DNA from 3 places in the Cohnella boryungensis genome. Region 1 is predicted to be linked to each of the others. Evidence: riboswitches for the same ligand, from Rfam matches in the RefSeq annotation. Region 1 holds a riboswitch; each other region holds the start of a gene.
What was found. A riboswitch is a leader RNA that binds a small molecule or an ion and turns the genes downstream of it on or off. The one in region 1 is predicted to bind cyclic di-GMP.
Positions count from the first base shown of each region.

Region 2: linked by a shared signal. The riboswitch ahead of ACFO1S_RS17420 (fibronectin type III domain-containing protein) and the one ahead of ACFO1S_RS09340 (flagellar assembly protein A) in region 1 are both predicted to bind cyclic di-GMP.
Region 3: linked by a shared signal. The riboswitch ahead of ACFO1S_RS04545 (transglutaminase-like domain-containing protein) and the one ahead of ACFO1S_RS09340 (flagellar assembly protein A) in region 1 are both predicted to bind cyclic di-GMP.

Region 1 is NZ_JBHSED010000013.1:342,100-352,133, forward strand. Features, by position in the region: gene ACFO1S_RS09315 (response regulator transcription factor) at 1-394, opposite strand, end outside; gene ACFO1S_RS09320 (cache domain-containing sensor histidine kinase) at 387-2,228, opposite strand; gene ACFO1S_RS09325 (carbohydrate ABC transporter permease) at 2,396-3,286, shown strand; gene ACFO1S_RS09330 (carbohydrate ABC transporter permease) at 3,286-4,116, shown strand; gene ACFO1S_RS09335 (HD-GYP domain-containing protein) at 4,226-5,200, opposite strand; gene ACFO1S_RS09340 (flagellar assembly protein A) at 5,285-7,123, opposite strand; cyclic di-GMP riboswitch class I at 7,199-7,285, opposite strand; gene ACFO1S_RS09345 (branched-chain amino acid aminotransferase) at 7,445-8,512, opposite strand; gene ACFO1S_RS09350 (LysR family transcriptional regulator) at 8,642-9,529, shown strand; gene ACFO1S_RS09355 (CAP domain-containing protein) at 9,599-10,034, opposite strand, start outside.
Region 2 is NZ_JBHSED010000036.1:98,541-108,574, reverse strand. Features, by position in the region: gene ACFO1S_RS17425 (fibronectin type III domain-containing protein) at 1-1,371, opposite strand, end outside; gene ACFO1S_RS17420 (fibronectin type III domain-containing protein) at 1,400-5,530, opposite strand; cyclic di-GMP riboswitch class I at 5,593-5,691, opposite strand; gene ACFO1S_RS17415 (ABC transporter permease) at 5,947-8,271, opposite strand; gene ACFO1S_RS17410 (ABC transporter ATP-binding protein) at 8,274-8,978, opposite strand; gene ACFO1S_RS17405 (GntR family transcriptional regulator) at 9,161-9,529, shown strand; gene ACFO1S_RS17400 (ATP-binding cassette domain-containing protein) at 9,537-10,034, shown strand, end outside.
Region 3 is NZ_JBHSED010000005.1:5,911-15,944, reverse strand. Features, by position in the region: gene ACFO1S_RS04560 (nucleotide sugar dehydrogenase) at 1-358, opposite strand, end outside; gene ACFO1S_RS04555 (polysaccharide deacetylase family protein) at 381-1,826, opposite strand; gene ACFO1S_RS04550 (class D sortase) at 2,122-2,781, shown strand; gene ACFO1S_RS04545 (transglutaminase-like domain-containing protein) at 2,855-3,670, opposite strand; cyclic di-GMP riboswitch class I at 3,684-3,769, opposite strand; cyclic di-GMP riboswitch class I at 3,802-3,886, opposite strand; gene ACFO1S_RS04540 (SpaA isopeptide-forming pilin-related protein) at 3,987-8,495, opposite strand; gene ACFO1S_RS04535 (purine-nucleoside phosphorylase) at 8,775-9,578, opposite strand; gene ACFO1S_RS04530 (phosphopentomutase) at 9,628-10,034, opposite strand, start outside.

The DNA.
Region 1 (10,034 bases):
CGGATGCCATCTCGCGCCGGGCATCCAGAACATGAATTGCCTTTCGGAGAGCCTGGTTCAGATCCTCCCGGTTGATCGGCTTGAGCAAATAATCCACGACCTTCGAGCGAATCGCTTGCCGGGTGTACTCGAAGTCGTTGTAGCCGCTAATGACGATGACCAGCAGCTCCGGGTATTGCTGCTCGATCAATCGCAGCAGCTCGGCCCCGTTAAGCTCAGGCATCTTCATGTCTACAATGGCCAGATCGACGGGAAGATCGGCCAGCTTGTCCAGCGCCATGCGTCCGTCCGTCGCTTCCCACAGCTCCGTCACCCCCAGCTTGCTCCATTCGCCCAAGATGCGAATCGCCTCGCGAACCGGCTCCTCATCGTCCACGATCAGCACGTTAACCATCGCTGCCACTCCTTCGCGGTATTCTCATTTCCATTTCCGTTCCGGACCCTTCGGACCGAATGCGAAGCTCTGCCGCCTCGCCGTAGAGAAGCTTCAGCCTCGTGTGCAGATTGACCAGCCCGATGCTGTCGTAGCTTTCGTTGCGGTCTTCCCAGCTGTCCTGAAAGGACTTCATCACCTGCTCCAGCTTGTCCTTCTCGAAACCCGGCCCATCGTCCCCCACCACGATGACGGCTTGATCGCCCTCCATGCCGGCTTTAATGGAGATCGTCACCGTATTGGCCACTCGCTCGAGGCCATGCTTGATGGCGTTCTCGACCAGCGTCTGCAGAGACAGCTTTGGCAGCTGCAGCTCCTTCATCGCATCGTCCCATTCGTATTCCACCTGCAGACGGCTTCCGAATCTGGCCTTCTGCAGGGACAAATACCGTTCAATATGCTTTAATTCCTCCCGCGCAAGCACGATATCCTTGCCGCTGATGCAGTATCTTAATGTCAGCGCCAATGCGTCGACCATATCCGCGATGTCATAACGATCATTTTTCAGCGCCTTGGTGGATATCGCCTGCAAAGCGTTATAGAGAAAATGCGGATTGATCTCCGCCTCCAGCGCTTTCAGAATCGCATTCTTCTCGACCAGCTTCATCTTGTAGCGCTCATTGATCAGCTCTCCGGTTCGTTTGACCATCAGGTTGAAATGCCGCGACAGATAAGCGATCTCATCACGTCCCTGCACGTTGGCCTCCGCTTCGAAATCTCCCGCGCTGAATCGGCTCATCTGGCCGGAAAGCTTCTTCAGCGGCCGCGTTATGGCATTGGAGGTAAACGTTACGAGAACAACGGAGAGCAGCAGGAACAACAAGCCGATGATCAGGCCGATGTTGCGGTTTGTCGTCGCGGCCTCGTAGATTTGCTTGTAAGGAATCGGCTTCACGAGCTTCCAGCCCAGCTGCTCCCCGACATTATAGACCACCATGTACTTCCGTCCGCCGACGCTCCAGGTGAAGCGCCCTTCCTTGCCTTCGCCCAGCCTCTCGATCAGCCCCTCTTTTTCCCTCTCCCCGTAGAAGGCAGGGTCGTCCAAGTAAAAAGCTTCGTCGTCCGGGTTGAGAAACAGCAAGTGCTGGCCCTCGCTGAAAGGAACGTCGCTCAGAATATCCTGCATCGCGGAGGAGTTGAAATAGAAAGACAGCACCGCTTGAGGCTCCCGATTCACGATCGTCCGAAGCACCCTGTGGTACGCCATAAATGTATCCTTCGGCTCTACCGGATATCCCAATTGCGCCGCGCTGCCAGGCGTGAAGGCTTGAAACAAGCGGTTGGACGGATTGTCCAGCGCTTGCCGATACCAGGGCATTCCCTTCACGTCCCCGGCCGTACCGGTTCTCACCGTGATATTATAATTTTCCTTCGTTATGGAATAATATTTCTGCTCCTCCACGAGGTACAGATAGATCGTCACCAGGTCGTCCCGGGAAAAATAAAGCTGCCGCAAGTAATTCTCCAAATACATTCTGGAGGCGTAATCCTTGTCTTGACGGACAATGGCGTTCGTCAGCTCGACATATCGAATGTTCGGCAAGGACAATTGCTCGATGCCGTCCAGGTAGCTTTCCAGATTCTGATTGACCAGATGGAGATTGTTCGTGGTGCTCGCGATACTGTTGCCCACCGACTCCTTCTCCAGAATCTGATAGGAAATTACGGTCAACGATGCAACGACGAGAATAATGATCGACGTAAACAGCAGGATGAGCTTGTTCACCAGCCGCCGGGAAATTCTGTCGTACAGACGAATCGCCCACCCGAAGAACCGCCTCGTTCGTTTGTTCATAAGATCCGCGCCCCTTATTCCGTCCACCTTTTTACCCTTAAATGGCTTCTTAAATCCATTTTTCGCGGTAACGAGGCTGTTTTATAATACACAAAGCAAAGTCGAAACCCTTACATCATGCCACATTCGGGACGATCTGTGAAACAGATCCTAGGAGAGGTGCTATTATGTTTAAGTCCTTCGGGAGAAAAGTAAGCGACAAACTGGAGTTCGGCATCTTCACCCTGCCGGTTATGATCTGCATCGCGGTCGCCTTCTATATTCCGTTCGCCATGACGATTCAATACTCCATGATGAAATGGAACGGGATATCCAAAAATCCGAAGTTCATCGGTCTGGATAACTTCAAGCAAATCTTCACGGGCGACGCCAACTTTACGAACGCGGCCTGGTTCACCATCAAATATGCCGTGCTGTATATCGTTCTGATCAATGTGCTGGCTATTCTGCTGGCCGTCATTCTGGACATGAAGCTCAAGAGCTCTACCTGGCTTAGAACGTCGTTCTTCATTCCGTACATTCTGAGCCTAGTCATTGTCGGCTTCATCTGGAAGTTCATCTTCATGCAGGGCTTCGAGTCCCTCGGAGCCAGCACGGGCTGGGCCATATTCAAGCTCAGCTGGCTGGGAGAGCCCGGACTTGCCTTCATTTCCATATTGGGCGTCTCGATCTGGCAATCGATCGGCTTCTACCTGGTCATCTACATTGCCGGCCTGCAATCGGTGCCGGAGGATCTGAAGGAAGCGGCGACCGTCGACGGCGCAGGGCCGCTTCGCAGATTTTTCAGCATTACGCTTCCGCTGCTGGCGCCGTCCATTACCATCTCCGTGTTCATGGCGCTTACGAACTCGATCAAAGTATTCGACGTCATCCTGTCGCTGACCGGAGGAGGCCCCGGCGGAACGACCTACAGCGTCGCTTACGATATTTACCGGGACACGTTCCAGAACAACATGTATGGATACGGCACGGCTAAAGCGCTTATTCTGTTCGTGGCGGTACTGATCGTCACTATAGTTCAACTGACCCTCTTCAAGAGAAGGGAGATTGAAGCCTGATGAAAAGCAACAAGGCGGGACGGATCGTCCTCGAAATCGTAATGGTGCTTCTCTCGCTCCTGTTCCTGTATCCGTTGTTCCTGGCCATTAACAACTCGCTTAAAAACTTCGGAGAAGTCATGAGCGATGTCATCGCCCTGCCCAAGCAGCTGGCCTTCGAAAATTATTCTTACGTCTGGTCTTTCATCAACTACCCTCGGCTGTTTCTGAACAATACGATTATTACGGTCGTCGGACTCGTCGGTATCGTGCTGGTTTCTTCTATTGCCGCTTACAAGCTGTCTCGAACGAAGAGCCGCACGAGCACGATTATTTATTTCCTGTGCATCATGCCCATGCTCATTCCCTTCCAATCGATCATGCTGACAGTGCTGCAATTGGCGAAGGACATCCACTTGAACAACAGCACATGGGGACTCGGCCTCCTGTACTGGGGCTTCGGCGCTCCATTGGCCGTCTTCATCTATCACGGTTTCGTGAAGGGCATTCCGAAGGAGATCGACGAAAGCGCGACGATCGATGGCGCTTCCGGTTTCCGATTGTTCTTCAGCGTGATCTTCCCGCTGCTGAAATCCGTTACGACAACGATCATTATCATCGACGTGATGTGGATCTGGAACGACTTCCTGCTCCCGCTCCTCATGGTCAACGGCTCGCCGTCCACGAAGACGCTCACGCTTGCCGCCTATACCTTCGTAGGGCAATATACGTCGGACTGGCAATATGCCATGACGGCCATGGTGATGGCTGTGCTGCCTTCCATCGTCGTATTCATTCTGCTGCAGAAATATATCGTCAAAGGCGTAGTCGCGGGAGCGGTCAAGGGCTGATCTTCGCCCTCCCGCTCGTGGTATGGCTGCCCAAGCAAACAAAAACAGGTCGCGTTCAAGGGAAGCACTGCTCCTTGACGCGACCTGTTTCGTTATATCTATCTTCGGGCTATTCGGCCACAATCTTGTCCAGATTGATGTCCTGGAGCTTGCTCAAATCGATGTATTCGCCCGCCACCTCCACGATGGGGCGAACAGGATCCTGAGCGCTTACCATGACGATTTTCCCCTCTCTCCCATCGGACAACACGACCGTATTGCCGATCAGCATATCCATAATCCTCTTGAGGAAGCTTAGCGTAATGGCTGGCTCAAGCGATCCGTACACGTTAGCCGCCAATTCCTTCAGCACCTGATAAAGCGGGAGCGGACTCTTGTAGACCCGCTTGGACACCATGGCATGGAAGACGTCGGCCACGGCGACGATCTTGCTGTACACGTCGATCTGGTCCGCCTTCAGACCGAACGGATAACCGCTGCCGTCCTCGCGCTCATGATGCTGAAGCGCCACGTAGGCATGGCGTTCGGGCAAGCCCTCCGAGTTTTTCAGAATCTCGAAGCCGTGAAGCGTGTGCTCCTTCACGATGGCGAACTCCTCCTCCGTCAACCTCCCCGGCTTGTTGAGAATCGCGCCGGGAATTCGCGATTTTCCGATATCGTGAAGGAAGCCCGCCGTCATCAGCTCCAGCGTTTGCTTGTCGTTCAGGCCCCGCGCTTTGCCGATCAGCTTGGACAGCAGAGCTACAGCGATGCTGTGCCGATAGACATACTCGTCGTGAACCTCGAGATAGAAGAGAATCTGATTCAAATTCGGATGATTGCTCATGAACAGAATGACGGGAATGATCTTGCTCTGCACATCCTCATACGGAATTCGATCCGTTTGCTTGGCGAACATGAACAGCTCCCGAACCTCCCGGATGGTCGATTCCACAAGATGGACAAGCGAAACCGGTTCAACATCCTGATCGGACAACGCTACCCCTTGCCGATTCAGCAATTGAACCTCCTTATCCGTCAGCACCCGCATGATCGGAACGATCAGAGTTCCCTGGTCGTTATATATATTTTTGTTAACTCGCATTCCTATGTACGATTTCTGTCGCGAAAGCGGCATGTCCACCCCACCAAGCACTGTTCGTTATGCGAAATTTGTTCTCTCGGCCTTCTATTCATTCCTCTTGAGCATCTGAATGTCGAAGGTGGTTTGATCGATGGGCTCGAATATATCCTTGCAGTATTTTCCGATGCACACTCTGCCCGAGTACATCTTCGTTACCTGAATCTTACGCTTGGCCTTAAGGATGGAGTTCGCCCCCGTCTGCCCGCCAATGATTTTCGCTTGAATGCTGTCCCCGGCTTCCAGACGGGAGCCTCTGCAGATCGAATGGCTTGAGTGAAACACGATGTTCCGGGCCGAGAACAGCTCGCACAGCAGCACCCCGTCGCGATGAACCACGATGTCACCGTTCGACTTCAGCTGGCTGTTCTGGCTTTGGCTGATACTGATCTCCACGTTCTCCTCCTGCATTCTCGCCACCTCTTTATGGGTATCCTGCAGCAAGGCGAGAAAGCTCTGCACGTACTCATAGGTGGCCGATTCTATCAGTTGGGTAGGCTGCGAGAATATAAGCGACAATTCCTTAAGCCTCTCGTATTCCGCCTGCTTGATGTGCTGAATGTTGGAGATTACGACATGAAGCTCTTTAATGGCCGGAACGATCTCTTTCATCTTCGTTTCCAGAAGAAGCTGGACGATCTGCCCATAGCGTACGCTCTGTCTCTTGGCCTCCAAGGCTTGCTCCAGCATTCTGGAAGCGGACAGCAGCTTCTCGATGTAGTCGCACAGCAGCTTCGACGTATGATAGAGCCGATTGAACAGTACGCCGAAATAGCCGGAATACAGCTTGCTGGCAATGGCGTTGCCCCTTACGTTGATGCTTCCGGTAGCCGTTATCGTCGAATTATAGACATTGCCGTACACATAGACGTTGCCCAGCGATTCGATGATCATATTATCCGTAACGTCGCCGTAAACGAGCACGTCTCCCGAGAAGACGATGTTCCCGGTCGCAATGTCCACATTGCCGGAAATGACGTAAGCGGTCGACACGTCGAAGGTTTTGATTTTGCCGCCGGTCACTCTCGGCCTTCCTTGCGCTTTGGCGATGACGACTCCGTCAGGCGTCAGCTCCACATTCGGCTTTCCCATGATGAAGATGTCCTTCGGCGGAGTAGGCAGCGACAGATTGCCGAGCACATCGTAGCCTGCGGTGCCTTCCTGCATCGGAATTTTTCGCGCCATGACCTCGCCCTTCTGGACCGTGGGAATACGCAGATGGTTACGATAATCGATCGAGCCCTCAACCTCGAAAAACTCGCTCGTCACCTGCTGAGGAAAGTAAATCTCCAGGCGGGCATCCTGGCCCTCCACCGGCTCCTTGCCGCTGGCTACGACAATCGGTTTGTATGTCGGCTCCAGCAGCTCCTGCTGGATGGCGGCGAACTCGATTCTCGCTTTAATCGACATCGCTTCCAGCTTGGACACGACATCCGCTAGCTGCACTGTCTTCAGCACCAGATTCTCGTCATCCTGCGCCCTAACGATTACCCGCTGAGCGGGTCCCGCATCCACGAGCGTAGTCGCATAGCGCTCTCTCGCATGCACGAGCAAGTAAGCGAACAGCTTGTCCTCGCTGATCGTAATCTCAAACAAAGGCTGCTCCTCGACCTTCCAGGTTACCCGATCGGTCGCCTTCACCGGAGATTCCCAAAGCACTTCCTCATCGTTGACATACAGCTTAACCGGGCTCATCGGGTAGATAATGGCGTATTCTCCGCCCCCCGTCGGGTCTTGAACCGAAATCTGCTGATTGCGAATGCGAATGGATCCGTCCTGCTTGAGAGGCGGATCTGCGGGCTCTTCCTCCGAAGAATCGTCGTCGCGATCAATGTTCAATTGATGAATCAACGTACGCAGCTCTGACTCGGTTATCTGTTTCTTCAAAATCTACACCTCTCGAAAAGCAAGCTGGGACCAATAAAAAAGACACCCTCCGAATGGAAGATGCCTAACGCCCCATTCGGTAGCTTGGCGACCATAGAACTTCAGTTCCTTAGGCCCATAGCTTTGCGTCCCTTTCTTTCAAAAGGTTTGCCTTTTCGTGCATGCGTCTCGTTGTTGTGTCAATCAAATTGTTTATTTATATAGTCAACCATGTCTTTATGCATAAACGATCCGATTTAATTATAAGACTATGGTCTTACTTTTATCAAGAAGTTTATCGATAAATGTCATTTCCTCCGCGATCGGCTCGAATGAACGATTCTACAGCTTAAGCAGCCAGCCGAACGGATCCTCGACGGCCCCGCGTTGAACCCCCGTCACGAAGCCGTACAGCTTCGCGGCCAGCGGCCCTGTCTGTCCGCCGTTCAGGATAAGTCTCTCGCCCTGCCAATTCAACTCGCCGACAGGCGAGATGACCGCGGCCGTTCCTGTGCCGAAGGCTTCCTCCAGCGTGCCGTTGCGGTAGGCTTCGACAAGCTCGTCGATCGAGATGGCTCTCTCTTCCACCTCAATGTTCCAGTATTTCAATAATTGAATGACCGAGTCGCGCGTCACGCCGTCCAGAATGCTGCCGCTTAACGCCGGCGTCACGACCTTGTCCGCGAGCTTGAAGAAGACGTTCATGCTGCCGACTTCTTCTATATACTTGCGATGAACCCCGTCCAGCCAGAGCACCTGGGAATAGCCCTTGTCGGACGCTTCCTCCTGCGCCTTAAGTCCCGAAGCGTAATTGCCGCCCGTCTTGGCGTTGCCCACCCCTCCGGGAACGGCCCGCACATATTGGGGCTCCACATAAATGCTGACCGGATTAATCCCCTCGCGGTAATATGCGCCCACCGGAGACATAATGATCATAAACAAGTATTTCTCCGAGGGAGAAACCCCGAGCGCGGCCTGGGTCGAGATCACAAAAGGCCGAATGTACAGAGACGTTCCTTCCTCTGTCGGTATCCACGATTCGTCGATGGTTACGAGCTGCTTCAACGCTTCCAGGGCCAATCCCTCGTCTATAGCCGGGATGCTCAGGCGGTCGTTAGAGCGATTGAGCCTTTGCAGATTCTTGAAGGGACGGAAGAGAGCCACCTTGCCCTCGGCATCCTTATACGCCTTCATCCCTTCGAATACCGTCTGTCCGTAATGGAACACTTTAGCGGCCGGGTCCAGCGAGATCGGCTGATACGGAACGATTCTGGCGTCGTGCCATCCCTCTCCGTCATCGTACTCCACGATAAACATATGGTCGGTAAAATACTTGCCGAAGCCCAGCTGGGAGAAATCCGGCTTCTGCTTAAGAGCGCTCGTCCGCTCGATCGAGATGGAATAACTCATTTCAACATCTTCTCCTTTAATAATAGCCCGCTGTGTATATAGTTGAATGATACCAAAGCGTTAAGTATATTGATAATATCTGTTTTGTCGGTTATCTATACCTTTTAGGTATAAGAGGAGGGTGCAAACATGGATATGCGACAGCTGCGTTATTTCTTGGCCATCGCCAGCGAAGGGCAGATTACACGCGCCGCAAAGCAGCTCAACATGGAGCAGCCCCCGCTCAGCAGGCAGCTCAGGCTCATCGAGCAGGAGCTCGGCGTCGTGCTGTTCGACCGCAACGGCAAGCAACTGCAGTTAACCCAGGCGGGAGAGCTATTGCGCCAAAGGGCGATCACGCTGCTGAATCAATTCGACGAGACGGTAACTTACGTTCAGGAGCTCGGAGAAGGCGTACAGGGCGTGCTTTCCATCGGAGCGGTCGTATCCTGCGTCTCGCTGCTTCCGCCGGTTCTACGCCGATTCACGGAGAAGTATCCTCAAGTGACCTTCAAAATCCAGGAAGGAGATCACTTCCTGTTGGGCGAACTTATGGAGAACCGCGATCTGGAGCTCATCGTAACCCGTCTTCCCTTCCAGTCAGACTTTCATTCCGAGCACTATTCCGTTCTCCCCTTGCCGTCCGATCCTTTCGTTGCGCTCCTTCCGTCAGAATGGACCCAAGGCGAGCATGAGGAAATGACGCTGCAGCAGCTTGCGCAGCTCCCCTTCCTCACCTTAAAGACGGACAGAACGACCGGAATGCACAATCAGGTGTTCCACGAATTCAAGCAGCTTGGTCTGGAGCCTAGAATTATTAGCGAATGCTCCAGCGTCGCAATCGCTATCTCCCTGGTGTCCGCCGGGATCGGGGCGGCGATTCTGCCCAAATCGGTTGTGAGCGTCTTCGCTCCGCCGAACCTTACGCAAGTCAACATCGCCAATGCTGCGATTGAGAGCGAGGTCGGGCTGGTCTGGCTCAAAAATCGGCATCTCTCCAAAAGCGCGCGTCACTTTCTGGAGCTGTTCACCGCGTAATTCGCGCGCAAGCGCGCAGGGATGACCGTAACCCGCAACGGTTTACGAACATCCCCGCGCACTGCCTGCTTATTTCGAAATAAACTGCTGCGTCCAGCAAGGCTGTCCGTTATTCGCCACGTAACCTACACCCAGGTGCGTATAAGCCCCGTTCAGGATATTGGCGCGGTGCCCCGGGGAATTCATCCAGGCTTGCACTACCTCCTGCGGGGACGGCTGGCCTTTGGCTATATTCTCGCCTGCGGATTGATATTGCACCCCGAAGCTCCGCATCATAGCGAACGGATCGCCGTATGTGGGGGAATTGTGGGAGAAGTATCCGTTGACGGCCATGTCCTGGGACTTGGCTCTAGCCGAACGATTCAGACTAGAGTCGTCGCCTGCGCAGGGCTGCAAGCCTGCCTTCTGCCGTTCCGCATTCGTCAGTCTCAGCACCTCCTGCTCATAGCCGGTCATACTCTCGTTTGCCGGAAGATTTACCTCTTGTCCCTGCGGGATTTGCGTA
Region 2 (10,034 bases), on a different contig from region 1:
GATTTTTGGTATCAGTGTATAGGTTATCGTTAATGTCAGAGAGGTAAAATACCGCAGCGTTTCGATGTCCGTAAGTCTCGGAAACAGCTTAATCCCGTAATTGGGGTTCCCTGCGAGCACGTATCTTACATAGGTTTCCATCCCCGTAATAATTGTAGGCGGTATGTAATTGTTAACAGCTCCAGCAGTGTTAACAACGTTAATTAATTGGCCCTGACCAGGTACTTGGGAAGGATCGCTAGGCGACCAAGGTGATGTATTCACATAGCTTTCTATAGTTAATGCTTTTTCATCACGATGTGATTTTCCACGGTTCAACGTTAAGTAGGCGCTCTGGACAATCCCTTCAATAGAAGACAAATCGAAATTAATAAAACCGATAGCACCGTATGTATACGCTTTTCCGCCAATGTATAATCCGGAGGAGGGAGCAGAGTAAGTTAGACCGCCTGAACCGTACGGATAGGCGTATTGAGTAGCAAGCTGCGTTACGGATGTTGCCACAGTGGGATCCACTTCTATAGGATAAACTAACCCTGAGTCATCCACAGTAAGTTCGATGTACTGTTTATTTCCTTGCTTTCTCAAAACCTGCTCTACAGACCTGAACGTTCCGTCAGCATCGATCAGCCAGGCCGGCAAAACAAATAGTTGATCGGTGGCCCATTCCGAATTAAACTCACCCTCTACTTCAAATGAAAAGGTTAATGGCGCACTTTTATCCTTCAGGATAAAAGTTTCCTTTACCCCCCCGCCAGTCACTCTTAACGTCACATCCGTCGATTCCCACACATTCACGTATGTCAATGTCTGTTGATCCGTCAAGTTTGCCATTGTCTTGTTTGCTCCGACCGGCTTGAACCAAAGTCGGTCCTGTCCCTTCTGAATACGATAGCCTTGCTGAAAATTTTTAGACAAGGAAACATTGAACGGAACCTGAAGAGCTTTGTATGAGGTATTGTCGTGGTCAACCGTCTTCTGACGATTTCGTTCGTTGTTCTTCATAATCGTTTGTTTGACTTCGCCGACGACTTCACGCGACAATGGCACATTCAGGTCCTGAATGTCCGCTTCGTCGATTAATGCGGGAATGATATCCTGCCAATTTCCATTCTGGTCTAGATAATGCTGCGGCTCCAATGTAGTTACCATCTGCTTCGAGCCGTTCTCCAGCAGATAGTGCTTCGTATTGGCCGTGCGCTCCTCCAGCAGTTCCTTCCTACCCGTATTATCATCAAGCCTAGTTGCTTCGGAGACTGTTGGTGCTTGCATATCTATGAGTTGTTCGGATGCATAGCTTGATTTAAGAGATAACGAGAGAATGAGAAATAAGGATATAAACAATGCTGGCAGCGTCTTTTGATACGACAAGCAAAATCCCCCTCCTGATGGTGAATCGCTACTCGACGAAGTATGTGATTGTTGATGGTTCATTGGACTTCGCTATAAACCGAATGATATTGACGTTCGTGCTCAGGGCATTCGAAATCCGGAAGACGATTTTCCCGTTCGCGATTTCGCTAACCCTTATATTCGTACCCTTGATTGGCCCCACCGTTAATTCGATCTCGGGCGTAGCCGCGCTCAGATCCTGAATTTCCAGTTCTTCCGGATTATACGTCACCGTAATAGTCCTTTCCGTCAGACCCGGTATGCTAGGAGCTACGATAACGAAGTTAAACATCGAACCTTGCCCAACGTTTACCGTCAGTTCGGGAATGGTACGAGGTTTAATCTTGTTCGACCATGGGCTTGAGCCGACCGCATTCGATGCTCTAACACGATAGACGTGCATCGTATTCGGAACAAGATCCCGATGGATAAAGCTTGTCCCAGTTATCCCGGTGATGATCCGCCCGTCGAGTTCGAGATCATAGCTCAAGCTTCCCGGCGATGCGTCCCATTTCAGTTCGATATCATGCGTATTGGCAACCGCTCTGAAGCGCGTAGGCGTAACAGGCGAAGTCACTTGAGTGCTAAGCTTGCTCCAATCGCTCCAATCGCCGAGATCGTTGCCGCTCTTGGCGCGCACCCGATACGAATGGACAGTGTTGGGCAGCAAATTGCGATGAATGTATGTCGTCGCCGTACCCACGTTCACGATGAGCGTGTCCGCCTCGATATCATAACCGGTCGCACCCGGAACGGCTTCCCACTCCACAGTGATTTCGGAACTGGTCGCATACAGCCCTGTTATTACAGGCGTGCCTAACTGCGTAGCCTTCATTAACGCAGCGCTCCAAGGGCCAGGGACGGAGCCGCTTTTCGCCCTGACCCGATACGCATGCCAGGAATAGGGAAGCAGCCCTTTATGCAAATACGCTGTAACGTTACCGACGTCGATGACCGCGCCGTCTACCATAAGCTCATAGGTTGTCGCGCCAGGCACGATTGTCCAAGAGAGAGCGATCGCCGTCTTCGATAGGGCTTGAGCACCCAATACCGGTACATCCAGACCGGTTGTTGCAATCAGGAGCTCGCTCCATGGCCCAACCCCCGCGTTACCAATCGCCCGAACCCGGTAAGTATGCTCCGTGAACGGCTTCAACCCGGCGTGTACGTAGGTCGTGCTTAGGCCGTTCGGAATAACTTTGCCGTCTGCTTCAACCTCATAGCCTATCGAGCCGACTACCGGATCCCAAGAAAGCGTAATCTCATTGCTGGTTGATACTGCGTGCAAGTTCAAGGGCACGCCGGACAATGTCGCATACGTAACCGCCTCGCTCCAATTGCCGACGACGGAATGATGCCTCGCACGTACTCTGTACGTATGCTCCGTGTTAGCTTCCAGTCCCGAATGATTGTATTTCGTACTTGTTCCAACTTCGACCGCTACTCCGTCGACCTCTAAATCATAGGAGGTAGCATCTGTTACTTCGTCCCATTCGAGATGAATATGGTCGCCGGCAACGCTCCTTGCGTGCAAGTTGCGCGGAACAGACGGAAGCGTAACCGCTTGAACTGCCTCGCTCCATCCGCTCGATCCTTCGCTATTATTGGAACGAACGCGGTAAGAATGGATCGTGTTCGGCTGCAAATTCGCATGCAAATACTTTGTATCCGCAAGACCTCCCACGATTGTGCCGTCAACCTCAATGTTGTAGCTATCCGCACCGGAAACCGCATCCCAGCTCACGGCGATGGAAGTATCCGTCGCTATGGTATACAATGCGCCTGTCGCTCCGGGCAGAGTTGACTTGACCATGATGGAGCTCCACTTTCCGGGACCGCTGGTATTATGCGCCCGAATTCTGAACGTACGCTGTATGTTCGGATCTAGGTTTAATTCTGTATATGTCGTAAGGTTGCCATTATTGATAATCGTGTTATAGGTTTCAACCTCATATCCGGCAGCCCCTGTCACTTCATCCCATGTTAACGTCACGGAGTTACTTGTCGATTGAAGCAGTATATTGGCTGGTACATCCGGTAACGTCCACACCTCTTGCAGAATCGACCAAACTCCTTTAATATCGCCGTTGATCGCTCTGACTCTATACTTATGCAAAGTGCCCGGTTCCAGCGGAGCGTGGGTATAGGCGGCTTGGTTGCCCAACGAGTAGATGATCCCATCTACCTCTAACTCGTAATCGGTCGCATTGAAGGCGGTCGTCCATGCGATATTCACGAGGTTCTCCGTCGCGGTCGCCGTCAGCATCGGCATCGCGAACGGCGACAATTGGCTCTGCGGCACGACCTCCTTCGTCCCGGACTCGCTGGCCCAATTCAAGATCGCTTGAGGCTGTCCCCCGCGATTGGCATATTCGAGACGAAGGTCATAATCGACTCCGGCTTCAAGCGCAAGCGATCCGGAATACTTGCCGTTCCCCGTTGCCTCCCATTTGTCTATAAGAAGCACGCCGTTCACCCACAGCTTGACCCCGCCGCGAACATCCATTTCGAATTCGTACATCTCGGTGAAATAAGGAGTAATTTGCCCCGTCCATCTCACCGACATATTGCCGTCGTTAAGACCAGGCTTGGCAATCGGCAGTTTGTTGCTCACATTTACGTTCTCGTCCACCACGATGAATAGATCGCCAGTCAAATTCGGTTCAGTATAATACTCTGCGAGCAATCCGTTGACCCTGTAATGCAATTTCGTTTGGCCGACCACGCTGGTGCCGGTGGCGATGGTCGGTTTCTGATTCGCCGTGATGCTGCCGCCGATCGCAACGACGCCTCCGGTCTGAATGCTCAAATGATTATTAACGTGAATATCGTCGCGAATGAATACATCGCCTGTGCTTACTCTGATGTTCGCCGTTTGGTTATTCGATACCAAACTGCCAACGAGCATTTCCTGTGCAATGGTCATATCTACCTGGGTGTTAATATGCATACTGTCGGCAACAAGAAGCCGATCGGCCTGGACGTTCAATTGGCCGTTGTTATAGATAAGACTTCCCGCTATAAAATCGCCTGCCACTCGCACAGCGGAATTGTTATTCAAATGAAGCGAACCCCCGACCCATATATCCCCTTTTTCGGCTGCTGCCGGTTGATCGGGTGCATTCAGGTGCAGCGTCAGATTCGTATTCGCGTTCAGATTTCCCTTAACCGCCAACGTTCCGTATACGGTAAGAGTTAGATTCCGGTTCGTATTCAAACCGTCCAAGATAAGAAAGACTGGCTTGGATGGCGAGCCAAACGTCGCGGAAGCATCCAGATTCAGATGCCCCGCTTTCATCACGACGTATTCGTTCGGACTGCGGAGAATCGCCGATTCCAGGTCGCTGGCATTGCAACCCGCACAGGATTCGGCCTGTTGCTCCATCGTAGCAATTCGTTGTTCCATTACCGATATTTGTTCATTCATATAGTTATCAATAGCCTGACCCAGCTCTTTCACTCTGACGGACGGAATGGCATTGTGTTCATTGCGTTGCGAGCCGGACAAAATAATCTTGTCTCCGGGCACCTTGTTTATCTCCGCAGGCAACCCGATATAAGGCAACGGCGTCGGACGATTAGCCAGAACGTCCTTCGTGATCTCTATCGTATGGATGAAGGCCGAAGGGCTAGCTTGATCTCCCTTCAGGGTTAATCTGCCGTCGTTCAATTGAACGCGCTTCTTCACTTTGTCCAGTCCGCCGGCCGGGAGCTCGGCGTGATCCCAGAACGTCACATTCTCTACCTGGAGCGTAGTGGTACTGCCATACACGGCATGGCCTACGCTGATTTCTACCTCATAGCTGCCAGCAGGCAATGCAATTTCCCATTGCCCTCCGGCTTGTATGCCGATAGCTGAATCCAGCAACGAAGAACCGTATACGGCCTCATTGACCGAATAGGGAGTATGATCGAAGTTCCATCCGTACGTGTATCCGTTCCGTTCTCCGTAAGGTTCCCCGTAATCGGGTATGTACGCACCCGTTGCAGGGGCTAATGGCGACCTGAACTGAATGCTGACATCCGGCGATGCGGACGATGCATAAGTCGGAGAACTCCATAATAAAGGAACGATGAATTCTACAAGCAAGACGAAACATAATACCTTAGCCAATCTGGATACGAATCGAATTTCCATTTCATAATTCCCCTTTTATGGTTGAAATAGGACATTGGAGAAAAAATAAAAAGACCACTAGAGCAGGCAACCCGGCTGCCATAGCAATCAGTCTTTCGACCGATGCCTAAGGTCCGTGGCTTTGCGTCCCTGTCTTTCGAACAGGTTTGCCTTTTTCAGTTCAAATGGCCTTGATTAAAAGGTTGATTTAGTATACTTAGGAATATTTACCCTCTCAGAAATTCGACATTTTCCACGTTTCTCCTTTTTGTATCTTCTAAATTATTCTGTATTCTGAGACTAAAGTTATAAAATGTGTTGCCTTAGGACATAATTTCAAATAAAAAAGGGGTTAAGCACACGAAATGGCTTAATCCCCTTAAGTCCTATAAGGATTCATTCTTCAGAAATATCAAGCTACTCCCTCAATTCCCCCACTATTCCACACTCTTCAAAGACTCGATCATATTGATTTTCGTTACTTTTCTTCTTAGCAATAAGCTAGACAGAATGGTAAGCATGAAGGCTAGACTAACCGAGACCGCAAGTACGAATATATTTAATTTATCCGGGATTTGTTGATGGGTACTAGACAGTGCCTGAACAACAAAGCTGTATACATAGCCGCTTATCGGCAAAGCCGCAATTACCGCAAAGGCGGTCAGGATGAGGTTTTCCGTAAATATAAGCCTGTTTATTTTATATTTTTGATAGCCTAGTACTTTAAGGGTTGCAAGCTCGCGATTCCTTTCATATATGTTAATGGAAGAGATCGTATAGATCGCGCCAAAAGAGAGAACGACGGCACTGACGATAAACATGATAAATATGAAGCTGTTTTGCTTCAAAATATATTGAGCTGTTTTCTTAAGGTAATTCTTATCTGATATCGTATCTACATATTGATCTTGTTCAAAGAAGCTGCGAACGCTTATAAGATCTGTAGAGCTATTGGCTTCGACTACAAGCGAGGTTGGACTGTACTCCAGCCCAAAGCTCTCCAAATAATCGGGGGTGACGTAGAACGACGGATTCGAATACTGTGTCGTTATTTTTAATACCTTCATATCTACCGTTTTATTTTTAAGCTCCGGCGACGTGAACTTTAATTGGATGGTATCCCCTTCTCTAATCCGATAATTGTCGGCGTAAGATTGGGGGACTAGCACGCCATTATCCGCCAAAGCGATCCTGTTCTCCTTGTCATCGAAGAAATGAATGAGATTGTTTTCTTTTTCCGTAACGACTAAGGTAGCATTTTCTTTCTCATCCTCGTGGATGAACTCAACAGGAAAGGTGGATAAAGAATAACGATTTTTAATCCCGGAGGGGACTTCTGCCGTATCAGAAGAGGCTCCGATCTTATAATCTACTCTTAAATCATAGGTATATACGTCTTCAACTTGGTCAGCTACTTTCTGCAAGGAGGTTTGTGTGCCAAAAGCGGTTATGATTAAAACCGTGCTTACAGCAACGCCAACTGAGCTCGCTAAAGCTTTCTGTTTGTTCAGGAATATATTTCTCAGAATCAGCTTGTAGCTGTAGGAAATCGCACTCCAAATCCCCGGAACTCTTTCTATGAATAGCTTTTTCGTCTTCTTTGGCGGTTTGGGACGCATCGCCTGTGCCGCACGTTCCTTTAATAGGGCTCTCCCGCTTAAGTAACAGGATAGCATTCCAAAAACACTCGAGAAAAGGATGGGGGGAATGATCGATAACCAAGACAGCGTGAATTGAATGCCGGGCAGAGAGTAGGCTTTTGCATTCGATGCGGTGACTAACGGCACAAATACAAATTCGGCAATTACAAATCCCAGGATGGAGCCGATAATACTTACGAGCACGGGGTATCCCATGTAATGAAGCATGATGCTTCTGTTGTGTACACCCAAAGCCTTCATAATACCCACTTGATTTCTTTGAGAATCGATTATCCTCGACATGGCGAGGAATAAAATAATCGCTTCGATCAAGAAGAGAACGAACGGGATAACCTTACTCATCAAGCCATTATTGTGTATCGTTGCCTTGATCTGAGCATAACTGAAGGTGCGTTCCTTGCTCACCTGGCTTAAATAAGGAAGTTGCTTGGACTGCTCTTCAATGGATTTGCCTAAGCTGTCGATATCGTAGCCTTCTTGCGCATCAATCATGATTTCATTGTAGGAAGAGACGTCCAGGATTTCAGTTAGAGATTCTTCGGCAATATAAGCGACTCCGTAGGTTTTATGGTCTTGTATTTCATTCTTTTTGGTATGCTCAACATTCTCGCCCAAGCCGCTAATTGTAAATGTAAAATCTCTTCCGTTCGCACTTACGGGGATTGGATCGCCGACCCGATACTGATGCTCTTTAGCATAATGGGAGTCTAATAAGATTTCCCCCTGTATAGACGGGATACTCCCCTCGATAATAGCAGGCGTATTGATTTCATTATTTGCAGGAATCGAATGAATTTGTAAGGTCGCTTTATCCTCTCCGAAGGATTGTGCGGCATCGAAGGTATAGCGCCCTTCTATTTTATTGATGCCTTTTATTTCACTGAAACCGGCCACATCCTGTTTCGAGATTTGACTGTAATAGACATTCAAGTCGCTTAAATTATGTTCCTTGAAGTACCCCTTCGTATAAGCGCTAAGATTATCGCTCAAAGTGACGAGCCCCGCATAGAAAAAAGCTCCGACTGCGACAACCAATACAAAGGCCATAAATTGCCCTGCAGATTGTTTAATATCCCTAAATAGTTTTATTAATAATTTCATGCTCACCACTCAATCCCTTCGACGCTTTGCTTTTCCTCATTCACCGTAACGCTTTCGATTTTGCCGCTTTTCACCCTAATCACCTTATCAGCCATAGGAGCAATTGCCGAATTATGGGTGACCAACACAACGCACTTTTTCGTTTCCCTATTCAGATCCTGAAGAAGCTTCAAGACGGATTTGCCAGTCACATAATCCAAAGCTCCGGTAGGTTCGTCACAGAGTAAGAGCAAAGGATCTTTGGCAACCGCTCTGGCGATGGCCACTCTTTGCTGCTCTCCTCCCGAGAGCTGGGATGGGAAGTTTTTGATCCGATGCTGTAAGCCGACCTTATGCAGAACATCTTCAGCATCCAGATGGTTCTTACACACCTCCGTGGCAAACTCGACATTTTCCAGAGCGTTTAGATTCGGAATCAAGTTGTAAAATTGAAAGACAAAGCCCACTTTCTCGCCGCGATATGCGGTTAATTTGTTTTCGCTTAGCTTTGTTATTTCTTGATTACCGACGAATACTTGACCCGAAGTCGCCGTATCCATACCGCCAAGGATGTTCAGAATCGTACTTTTACCCGCGCCGCTTGCCCCCAAAATAACGACAAATTCCCCCTCCGAAATCGTAAAATCTACGCCGCCCAGCGCCTTAATAGGCACTTCCCCGATTTTGTATTCTTTCGTTACGTTTTTGAATTCGATTAAATTGGTCACTTCACGCATCTCCCTATATCGTTTTTTTAACTCTGGAAGTCCTTATTAGCCAATCCTATTCACACTTGGCATGCTAGTATGTTACTATTGTAGTATACTGTAATGCGTACTGAATTAAATGTCAACAGCCGAAATATGGTATGCTAGATGGGTAACATACCTAGATGATGAATGGTGAGGTAATGAACATCACATTCGACGATAAGCAACCGATCTTTCAACAGGTCGCTTACCTAATTGAGGACGATATTCTGAACGGCACTTTCCGCGTGGACGAGCAGGTTCTTTCCGTGGCGCAGTTTTCCCAGACCTTCCAAATCAATCCTGCGACCGTCGTGAAGGGGATCGGTCTGCTCGTCAACGAGGGTATCCTGTACAAAAAAAGAGGACTGGGCATGTACGTCGCGACTGATGCGAAACAGAAGATTCAGGTGAAGCGCAAGGATCGTTTCTACAACGAGCTGTTGTCCGATTTGTTGAATGAAGCCGACAAGCTCGGGCTGACAACCGACAACATCATGGACATGATCAAGCAGTTGAGAAAGGAATGAACGTGCCGTGAGCATCGTATTGACTTGCAGCAATCTAAACAAAAAATACGGCCAATCCTACGCCTTGCGGAATCTGGATCTGCAGTTGGAGGAAAACGTCATATACGGCTTGCTCGGGCGCAACGGCGCCGGCAAAACGACCTTGCTTAACGTGATCGCAGGCGGAATCCTCCCGAACGACGGCACAATCGAGGTAAGGGGAAAAAAGCTGGGCAGAGGAGAGCTTCCGAAGGATTTCTGTTATATGCGCGAGAAAAACAAATCCTTCGGAGGAGCGCGGATTATCGAGGTTTTGCAGATTGCTGCGAGTTTTCATCCTAACTGGGACTGGACGTTCGCTCATGAGCTGCTCAAATCGTTTCAGCTCGATCCGCAAAAAAAAATCAGGCAGCTTTCAAGAGGCATGGAGTCGCTCGTAGGCAATCTCATCGGTCTGGCCAGTCGGGCGCCGCTGACCTTGTACGACGAGCCGGTGCTCGGACTCGATGTGTTGATGCGGGAACGA
Region 3 (10,034 bases), on a different contig from region 1:
CGATCGATCCTGCCCTTAGCTTGCCGCCAACAATTCGGCTTGCACTCTCGACAAAGTGCAAATCCGGCACATTGCCTCTTTGAATCGGTGTCGGAACGGCCACGATGAAAAAACGAGCCTTCTCCAGCTCTTCTGTCTCCGACGTAAAAAATGCCGTGCTGTTTCTTACCGCCGCATCGCCGATATCACCGGTCAGGTCAATTCCCTGGCGATATCCTTCGATTTTTTTCGTGTTCAAGTCGAACCCGATGACTTCCGCTCGTCTGGCGAAAGCGACTGCAAGAGGCAATCCGACGTAACCAAGGCCAACGACCGCGATCGGATCCAGCCGATCAGCAATCCGCTCATATAAGTCCATATCAACTTCACCCATTTCTCCGCTATTCCTTCAAACCGATAAGATCCGCCATTTTCACAAAGGTAAAGCCTTTCTGCTTTAATCGCTTGATTGCGATCGGCAAGGCTTCTATCGTATGAATATCGTCTAGCATATGGAGCAGGATAACACTTCCGTTCTCGGTCTGCTTCATGATTTTGTTGACGATATCCTCGGCGCTGTTTCGAACATCCCAGTCAAATGTAGTAACATCATATAAAGCAATATCGGGATAGCCGATTGCGGCTATGACCTTCGCGGTTGTATCGTCGATCTCCCCCGTAGGCGGACGGAAAAGCGTTGTCGGCTTTTGCTGAATTGCTTCTGTAATGACATGATGCGCTTTGACGACATCCTCTTGAAGCTCTTGAGGCGTAAGTGTCGTCACGACTGGGTGAGAATAGGAGTGATTCGCGACGTCGTGCCCTTCCTCGATCATCGCTCTTGCCAGATTCGGATTGCCCTCGACTCCCTTGGCTCTCAGGAAAAATGTAGCCTTAACATCATTCTCCGCGAGAATGTCCAATATTTTCGTAATGGTATAATCTGTCCCCCAGTCATCGAAGGTCAGCGTAATTTTCTTCTCATCCGTTACCACATCGTAGATAAGATTGTACTTCTCGTTGGTGTAGTCCATATTCATTCTGATATCGTCGTAACCTGCGATCTGCTCCAGCGGCTTGCGCTCGCCGCCATGAGCTATCAATTCACTTAACGGAATGAGCGCATAACCGACATCCTTGGCAGCTTGTGCAACAATCGGGATCTCCTCGACAAGATCGCTGTTCTCCTCGGTGTCGATCGTAATAATTCCGCCGCGAGTTATGTATTTCCTTACGAAAGATAGCTTGTCTGCATCCGTCTCCCCCTGCCAATTGTGCAGGAACAGACTGTATACGACTACCGCCTCCATTCCCGTCTGGGCGGCCGCAAGCCTGACGTCGTCGGTATAATCCCCCGATCTGGTGCGCAAATAACGGGGCAGCTTCCCGGTTTCCTTCTTGATAATCTCATTGCTGAGCTGAATTTCCTTGTGAATTTGCGTGTAGCTAAGCTTCGACATGTCCAGTCGGCTTAATGTGTTGTTTTCAATCTCATGACCCCTGGATACGATGAATTGTGCGATATCCGGCTCTTCCGCCACGCGCATGCCCGGTACGAAAAAGGTAGCCTTAATGTTGAACTTGTCCAACTCATCCAGCAGTTTCTCCATCGTCTGCTTATCGGCCATTCCGTTAAAGGTAAGCGACAATTCCTTGCGGGCCGTGTATACGTAGGGGAGAACCTTGCTCATTGGGCCCTCGTAGCGAACGACTTCTGACTGGTTGCCAGCTTGCTCGTCCCCCTTCTTCTCCCCTCCAAAAAAGCCGCAGCCCGTAAGCATAGTCAATGATAGGCACACAACGATGCTCTTTCGGCAATATTTGCGAACGATTGACGATATTCTCATGAGAAAAAATACCCCTTTTCCAAAAAGCCAATCAAGATAATACAAAAGACCCATTAAACTAGTCTATGGGAACTATAGTTGAGTATATCGGTTCTGATCCAATATAACTATAGGTCTGAAACAAAAATAGTTTAACAAGACGCGCTGAACAAATTCTGTACAGCCGCCACGCATTATTTCTTACAAAGCCTATGTATAGTTTTTGTTCAGCTGCTACGAGTATTATTTCATGGATGAACCTCCCTGCATAGAAATACGTATATGGTAAATTATTGAAATGATACGGAGGAATAAAATGAAATTCAAAATCTTTGCCTATGTGTTAATTGTCGCAGGCGTTATTCTGCTTGCGTTCCCTTCAGTTCGTGAATATATTTACGATCGGGAGCAGCAGCAGCTTCTCGATTCTCTGGAGCAAAGCCCTGAACGGGCAGCCAAACAAACAAAAATACGCTCGGAGTACGACCGGCTCTCGGCTGTCTTCGACGGTAGCGCGGCAGGACAAGCGGCCGTCGCGAACGTTCCTGCGAATGCGGAAGAAGAGGAGACCGTCGACGAAGGCGCCATCGCCATTATTCAGATCGACAAGATCGATCTGAAGCTGCCCGTGCTGGAGGGCGCTACGATGCAGAATATGAAAGTCGGCGCCGGTCATCTCAAGGAAACGGCCGCGATCGGCGAAGTCGGCAATTCGGCCATCGCCGCACACAGGGCACGCACTACAGGCCGTCTCTTCAATCGTCTAAACGAAATGGAAATCGGAGATCGAATCGACATTCGGCTTAAAGACGGCAAAGCCGCTTATACCGTAACGGAAATCAAGGTCGTGGAGCCGACTGATCTTTCCGTATTGGAAAGCGACGGAAAGGATGCCATGCTTACGTTAATTACTTGCGAGCCGCTAGTTAACCCCACCCACAGATTGATCGTTCATGCCGTCAAAACCGAAGAATAGCTCATCTTTCATGAAACAAAAAGCCGGGATCAGAAAACGATCCCGGCTTTATTATTGCTATCATCCTAGCAGATTAATAGTATTTGATTGCATCATAATCGCTCGATTTTTTCTCGAAAGTTATTTTTTTGTTCCCTTTGGCGAGTCCTGCATCTACCGTCGTATCGACGATGACCCATTTGCCGTCCAGATAAATTTCGTTCCAAGCGTGATATTCGTCAACCAGCTTGCTGTTTCCCATGGCCAGCTTGGCTGGAATGCCGGAGCTGCGCAGCATTGCCGCATATAGCGTAGCATATCCGTAACAAATTGCTTTTCCCGATTTGAGCGTCGCGTCAATATCCGGTACATAATCTGAGGTTACGGTTCGTGCCAGCTCCTTGTCGTAACGAACGCTTTCGACGATGTAATTGTAGATGAGCTTAGCCTTCTGTTCATCCGATTCAATGCCGCGCGTTAATTCCTTCGCCTTGGCCTGGGCCTTGTCAGCGTCCTGCCAGTCGAGATTGAGCACTGAATTGAGGTAGACATCGGTAACCTTCGCTACCTTCACGGCGACTTTCTCCGAAAGAATGGCCCGATACTTATTGCCGCTGACATTCTCCAAGACGGCAATTTCGTATTCCCCGTCTCCCATCTGAGTAGGCAACCAGAACGTCCGTCCAGCCTGGTTCGGAGTCAAGGTGTATGTATAGCTTGCAGAGCCTTTTGTTACCTTGGCTTTCACGATTGCATCCGTCTTGCCCAACCGAATGCCGATCGAGCCTTTCTCTACAGCCGATTTATCGAGCTCAGCGCTCGTCTTTCCCGCATTCGCGGATGCCAGTGTTGGTAGTGCGGCCAGTAAAACCATCGCGGCCAATAACATTCTGCCTGTTTTTCTCAACATCGGGAAAACCCCTTTCGGTAGCTGGCTGCCATCTTCCGAGGAAGAAAAGGCCCTTTAGCTTTGCGTCCCTGCCTTTCAGCAGGTTTGCCGTTATCGTGAAGCTTTCGTATAAAACAAAAAAAGCCTAGACTTTCGGTAGCTGGCTGCCATCCTTCAAGAAGGGAAGGCCCTCTAGCTTTGCGTCCCTGCCTTTCGACAGGTTTGCCATTTATCGAGCTTGCTTTTCTATTAAAAGAATACCCCAAAAAGGCTCAAAATGCAAGGAAAAACCTGCCGAATCTCGGCAGGTTTCATAGATTTTTCTCTCTAATTTGGTTTATTTTTTGGAAGGAAACAATCTCTTGCGGTTGAGGAAGACGATCCCCAAGAGTACGAGACCTACGCCTGAAAGCTGCAGAGGCAGCGGGCTGTCTTCGCCTGTCTTAGGCAAGGTTTTGGCAGGAGATTTGCCGTCCGTGTCGACACCGCCGCGCGGCACGTCCTCGACATCGATCTCCACCAAGATTTCCTCTTCATTGCCGTCTTTGTCGATCACTTTAATTGTGAAGGAATCCTTGCCCTTATAGCCTTTGTCTGGCGTATAAGTCCACTTTCCGTCAGGCGTGACGGTTACTTTCCCATGCTCCGGCTGTTTGACAACCGTTGTTTTTCCGCCTTCCGGCACATCGACTTCGCCTTTAACCGGAGTGTCGATTGGCGTTTTTTCTTCAATTTCCTTGGACGGCGTTGGACTTGGCGTCGGCTCTGGGCTCGGCGTCGGTTCCGGACTTGATGTCGGTTCCGGGCTCGGCGTCGGCTCTGGGCTCGGCGTCGGTGTCGGTGTCGGTTCCGGGCTCGGAGATGGGCTCGGAGATGGTCCTGGTCCCGGATCTACCGGACCCGGAGTTCCACCGCCAGATATTCTGACGTTTGTTTTCTCAACGAGAACAGTTGTGGTTTGAGTTTTCTTAATCTCAAACTCAACCGGCGTCTTATCTAAATGGTAGCCGTTCGGCGCAAAGGTTTCGACCAACCGATACTTATTGACCGGCAGGTCCGGAAGGAACAGCTCGCCGTTCGCATCGGTCGTTAGCATGGACACATCGATGCCCGTTACAACTTCGTATACGAAGTTCATATTCGTATCCAGTTGCGTGGTTTGTGCTCTCAGCTCGAAGATCGCGCCTGGAAGAGCCAGTGTTTTGTTGTCATTGTACTTCGTTAATTTTACTGAGCGATCATTTTCCTTGTTCTCAATGATCACCATCGTTGTAGGCTGGTGAACGGAGACTTCCGTTTCGGCTTTCTCGATCACGTAGCCGTCCGCTTTTGTCTCTACCAACGTGTAGAGGCCGTAAGGCAGGTTTGTAAATTCGATGACGCCGTTGACATCCGTCGTTCCTTGATCGATCACAGCGTTCGTAGAATCACGAAGCTCGAATTCGATCCCGGACAATAGCGTGTTATGATCCTTGGCATCGACCTTGGTGAGAACCAGCTTGCCGCCGGTGCCCTGAACGTTTGTCTTGTTCAGCTTGACGATCTCAGTTTGGTTGGCCACAATCGTAAACGGAATCGGCGTTGCGTCCAATTCATAGAAGGTCGGAGCAGCCGTCTCGACCAAGGTATAATTGCCTGCCGGAAGATCGCCTTTCGCGATTCTACCGTCATCCCCCGTCGTCAGCACGTCAACGACATGATTACCGGAATCACGTAGCTCGAACGTCGCTCCCTTTAATTTTTTCGCTGCATTGGCAGCGTCCACCTTAACCAGCTCGAAGCCTTGGCGAATGACTTTGTTCACAATATTGAACGATACTGCAGGGTCCTGAAACAGAATGCTTTTGCCTGTTCCCGTCCCGTAATCCGGATCGATCAAGTATCCGCTTGGCGCCGACACTTCTTTAAGCTTGTAAGGCAATCCGCTCGTATTTTTGTTATAACGATAGTTTCTAGATGTTTCCGCTTCTCCGTTTGCATCGGTAACCAGCGTCTCTAGAAGGGTCGTCCCGCTCGAATTGTAGAGCTCAAATTTAACGCCGGCCAGCGGCTGATTCAAATCGTCCGTCTTGACGATCTTCAATTTCCCGCTACCGGTGGATGCTCCGCCACCAGCGCCAGCCAATACAACTTCAACGCCTTGCTGGTTGCCGCTGCCGATGACCGAAGAGGAATGTCCTGCAAACTCTACCTTGTTTTTGATCCGATCGCCACTATCGGCATTAATAAACGATTTGTACTCCAGAATGTAAGCCGTTTTAACAACGTTCGTGAACGTGATCGTAAAGGTATTCCCGGTTACCGTTAAATCGTACTCGGCACTATCAACCAAGCCACCCTTAACCGAAACGTTGCCCGAGTTGTCATCCGGCAATACAGTCTTGTAGAGTTTTAACGTATCCGCCAGCAGAATTTGATTGTCAGACAGCGTATCCGTCACAACCGAACCGGCTGCAATATAGGATTGGCTCGGATTTAGGGTAACCCTCCAGGAAGCAAGATCGGATTGACCTTCTTGAGTGCCCGTTTTGGTAACATACTCGCCACCATGCGCAGGCGTCACTGTAGCCGATTTTTCAAACAGGTAAGGCAATGTCGTACCGTTTTGCAAAGACGCATTGTTGGAGTAGTTACCTACAATCGGGTATGGCACATCCAGTGTCGTCTTGTATTCAATGCGATAAGCATTCGGGCCAATGTTGCCCAGCCTCAGTTCAAAGCCCTTGCGATCCGAATTCAACTGGAATTGTCCAGGAGTGATCGTAACCAGAGCCCCGAGTGTCGTAGCGTTATTCGATTCATTCAGCACGAGCTTGTTGACCTTCAGAGAGCCGTCTACGAAATCCTGGTTGCCCGTATAGGAATCTCTGATGATCGCTTCTTGAATATCGTGCAGATTGTAGTTGACGTCGATCGTCCAGGTAATCGTTTTGTCTGCAGCGCTGTATTCGCCCTTTTTGTTGCCGTTATTGAGCGTATAACTCTGTGGAACGACTTCCGCTTCTTTCATGATCGGAGTCTGAGCAACTCCGCCTTCCGTCCAGTCGATGGTCGCTTCGTTCTTATACACATTGCCTGTCGGCATGCCTCTTGTAGGATCAAACGTAGTCGTAAAAGTAATCACATGCTCTTTAGTAATTGTCACGCCTGGGTTCAGCTTGATCTTAAAGCCGCTCTCGTAATTGAGATCTCCCGTGTTGGGTTCGATTACAAATTGGGCGGCATCAGGACCGGTTACGTTGAAGGTAGTCGGGTCCAGCTTCATATGCCTTCCCGTGTAGTCGTCCGCAATGACGATATCCGCCATCGCCTTCTCATCCTTGTTTATGACAAGCTTCCATTCAATTGTCTTGTCCTTGAAGTTTTCCACGCTTACGCTTTTGTCGAAAATGACTTCTTTAATGTCCTTAGAGCCGCTTTTAGGTGTAGTGTTGGCCATTTCTACTGTGTTGGACACCGTTTCGTCCTTGTAAATACGATCTTGGGCTTGCGTCTTGTATTCGATATCGTAGGCCTTCGTAATCGGACCGTTGAAATGCAGGTTAAACCCGCCGTCGAAATCCGTCCCCAGTCCGGTCAGCGTGTAATTCGCCGGATCGACGACGCTTCCGCGCGTGCCATGACCGCTGCTGTCGATCAGCACTTCGTAGACGGTTACTATGCCGTCGACGACCTTCTGCGGAGTCTTATTGGCCGCATCGAAGGTATCTTTAACCCATGCGTTCGTTTGGGTTATTGCCTGCTGATTGTAGTTGTATTGAATATTCCAGGTGATCGTCTGCGTCTTCGAATCATACGCGCTGTCTTGTCCCGACTTGTTCAGCGGCTCGTTAAAGCTGATCGTCGCTTTGCCGATATCGCTTTGCTGCGGAACATTGTCTCCAGTCAGCTTGACCGCATTCGCGAACTCGACGTTCTTGAACGGCGCCGATGTCGGCGCTTTAACAGCCGTCGTATACGTGACCCGGAACGCCTTGTCGATATTGCCCAGATTAACCGGAAACGCTGCCGCCGTCGTACACGGCGCTGCTGCATCCACCTTCACCGTGCCGTCCAATTGGACTTCGAGCGGGCAAATCTGAATGTTGCCTTGCAGTGTCAGCTCGGGCGGAAGAGTATCCGTGAGCACCGCGTTCTGGATCGTTTTTTCTCCTTGGTTGAAATCGACCGTCCATACGATTTCATCCGAGTTGAAGTTATTTTTATTGGCTTGCGCCGTTTTCTTGAGCTTGTCCATAGCCGTATTGGCGAAGTTGACATCAATTATCCCTTGTCCGACGGAAGAGAAATTAATCTTTTGCTCCGTGCTACCTCCCATGTTAACCTTGTCGAAAAACACCCAAACATAGAAGCTGCCGCTCAACTGCTGGCCCAGAATACTATCGTTGAATGTAAAGGTAACCTTCCTGTCCGTCCCTACTTCGTATTCGCCAACACCACCGGTCAGCAACCCCGTCATTTTGCCCGGGATTGCGAACTCAGCCGGAAGGTTGAACGTATAGGTGGCACCATCGGTGTAAGAATGCGTGTCGTTGGGAAGTCCCCAGTCGAATACGATCGCAACCCGATTATTGATATTTGGCCGAATGTTCTGCAATTCGTTACCTCTTGTCTCAATGCTCCCATCGCTCTTTACTTCAGGTTCCTGATCATAAAGCTTCGCGCTTGTAATCAACGTTTCCGTAATTTCCTGACCGGCAATGCTCATTAGACTCATGCCAGGATCCCCGTATACGCTGTCTGTTACGCCGCCTTCTGCCCGGGTGAGCGAAGAAGAAGAGATCACGATGCTGAGCATTAATACAAACGCAAAAAACAAATAGAGCGGCTTTCTCAACTGTTTCATCTTACGAATTTCACCTCATCATTTTTAGTCAACGTCGGCGCGGTTATCGCGCTCAACTTTTTTCCGAAATTATGCGCTATGTCCCTCGCGGCTCGGCCTCCCCTATCGTGAATATCACAGCAAGATGTCTTACGCCAAGGATGATATGCCACGCTATCATATCATTGAGAAATGAACACATTCTGAAAAATAAAGCCAAGCTGTATCCCATGCAATTGCGACAACAAAAAAGAAGCCCGCACCCGAGGGGCAAGCTTCTTCCAAATGACAGACCTTGTTTTATATTTTCGTAATTACCGTCAGAACGAGCGACAAGAACTGTTCTTTCACGCGTTCCGTCGTCTCCATCACTTCTTCATGGGATAGCGGCTGGTCAAGTATTCCCGCCGCCGCGTTGCTAATGCACGAAATCCCGAGCACCTCGATCCCCGAATGCCGCGCCACGATGACCTCGGATACAGTGGACATGCCTACCGCGTCGGCGCCAAGCGTTCTGAACATGCGAATTTCGGCCGGCGTCTCGTAATTTGGGCCGAGCAGCCCTACGTACACGCCCTCCTTCAGCTCGAAGCCCAGCTCCTTGGCGGTTTCCTTGGCAATGCCGCGAAGCCGCTTGCTGTAGGCTTCCGACATGTCGGGGAAGCGCACGCCCAACGCGTTGTCGTTAGGACCGACGAGCGGATTTTTTCCCGTGAAGTTGATATGGTCGGAGATCAGCATCAGATTGCCCGCCGCGAAGTCCAGATTGATGCCGCCGGCGGCATTCGTAACCAGAAGCGTCGTTACGCCCAAAGCCTTCATGACCCTGACCGGCAAAGCCGTGCGTTCAGGCTCGTAGCCTTCGTACATATGGAATCGACCGCGCATGAGAATCACGTTCCGTCCTTGCAGCTTGCCGATTAGCAATTCCCCTGCATGGCCTTCCACGGTGGAAACCGGAAAATGGGGAATATCCTCGTACGGAATCGTTACCGCGTCCTCCAGCTCATCTCCCAGTACACCTAGCCCGGAGCCCAGAATCAATCCAATTTCCGGCTGGACGTCCGTCGTTCTGCGAATGAAGGATGCCGCTTCCTCGATCATCGGTTTTGTAATGGCTTGTACCAACTGAACCTCTCCTCTATCCCCTGAATTATTTCAGCAATTGCAAGAAGCTTGTGCCATGCGTTTTGAATTCCACGCCGAAGTTGTCCGCGACCGTCGCGGCAACATCCGCGAAGGTCGTCCGGTCGGCCAGAGCGCCCGCGCCCTTGAAGCCCGGGCTCCACGCCAGCAAGGGCACGTACTCGCGCGTATGATCCGTTCCGGCATGAGTCGGGTCGTTCCCGTGATCGGCCGTGATGATCAGCAGGTCGCTCTCTTTCATCGCGCCAAGAATGTCAGGCAGGGCGAGATCGAATTCCTCCAACGCTCGCCCGTACCCTTCGGGATCCCGGCGATGACCGTACAACGAATCGAAATCGACCAGATTTGTGAATAGGAATCCCGAGAAATCCTTTTGCAGCTCCCGGATCGTAACGGCAATTCCATCCGCGTTGC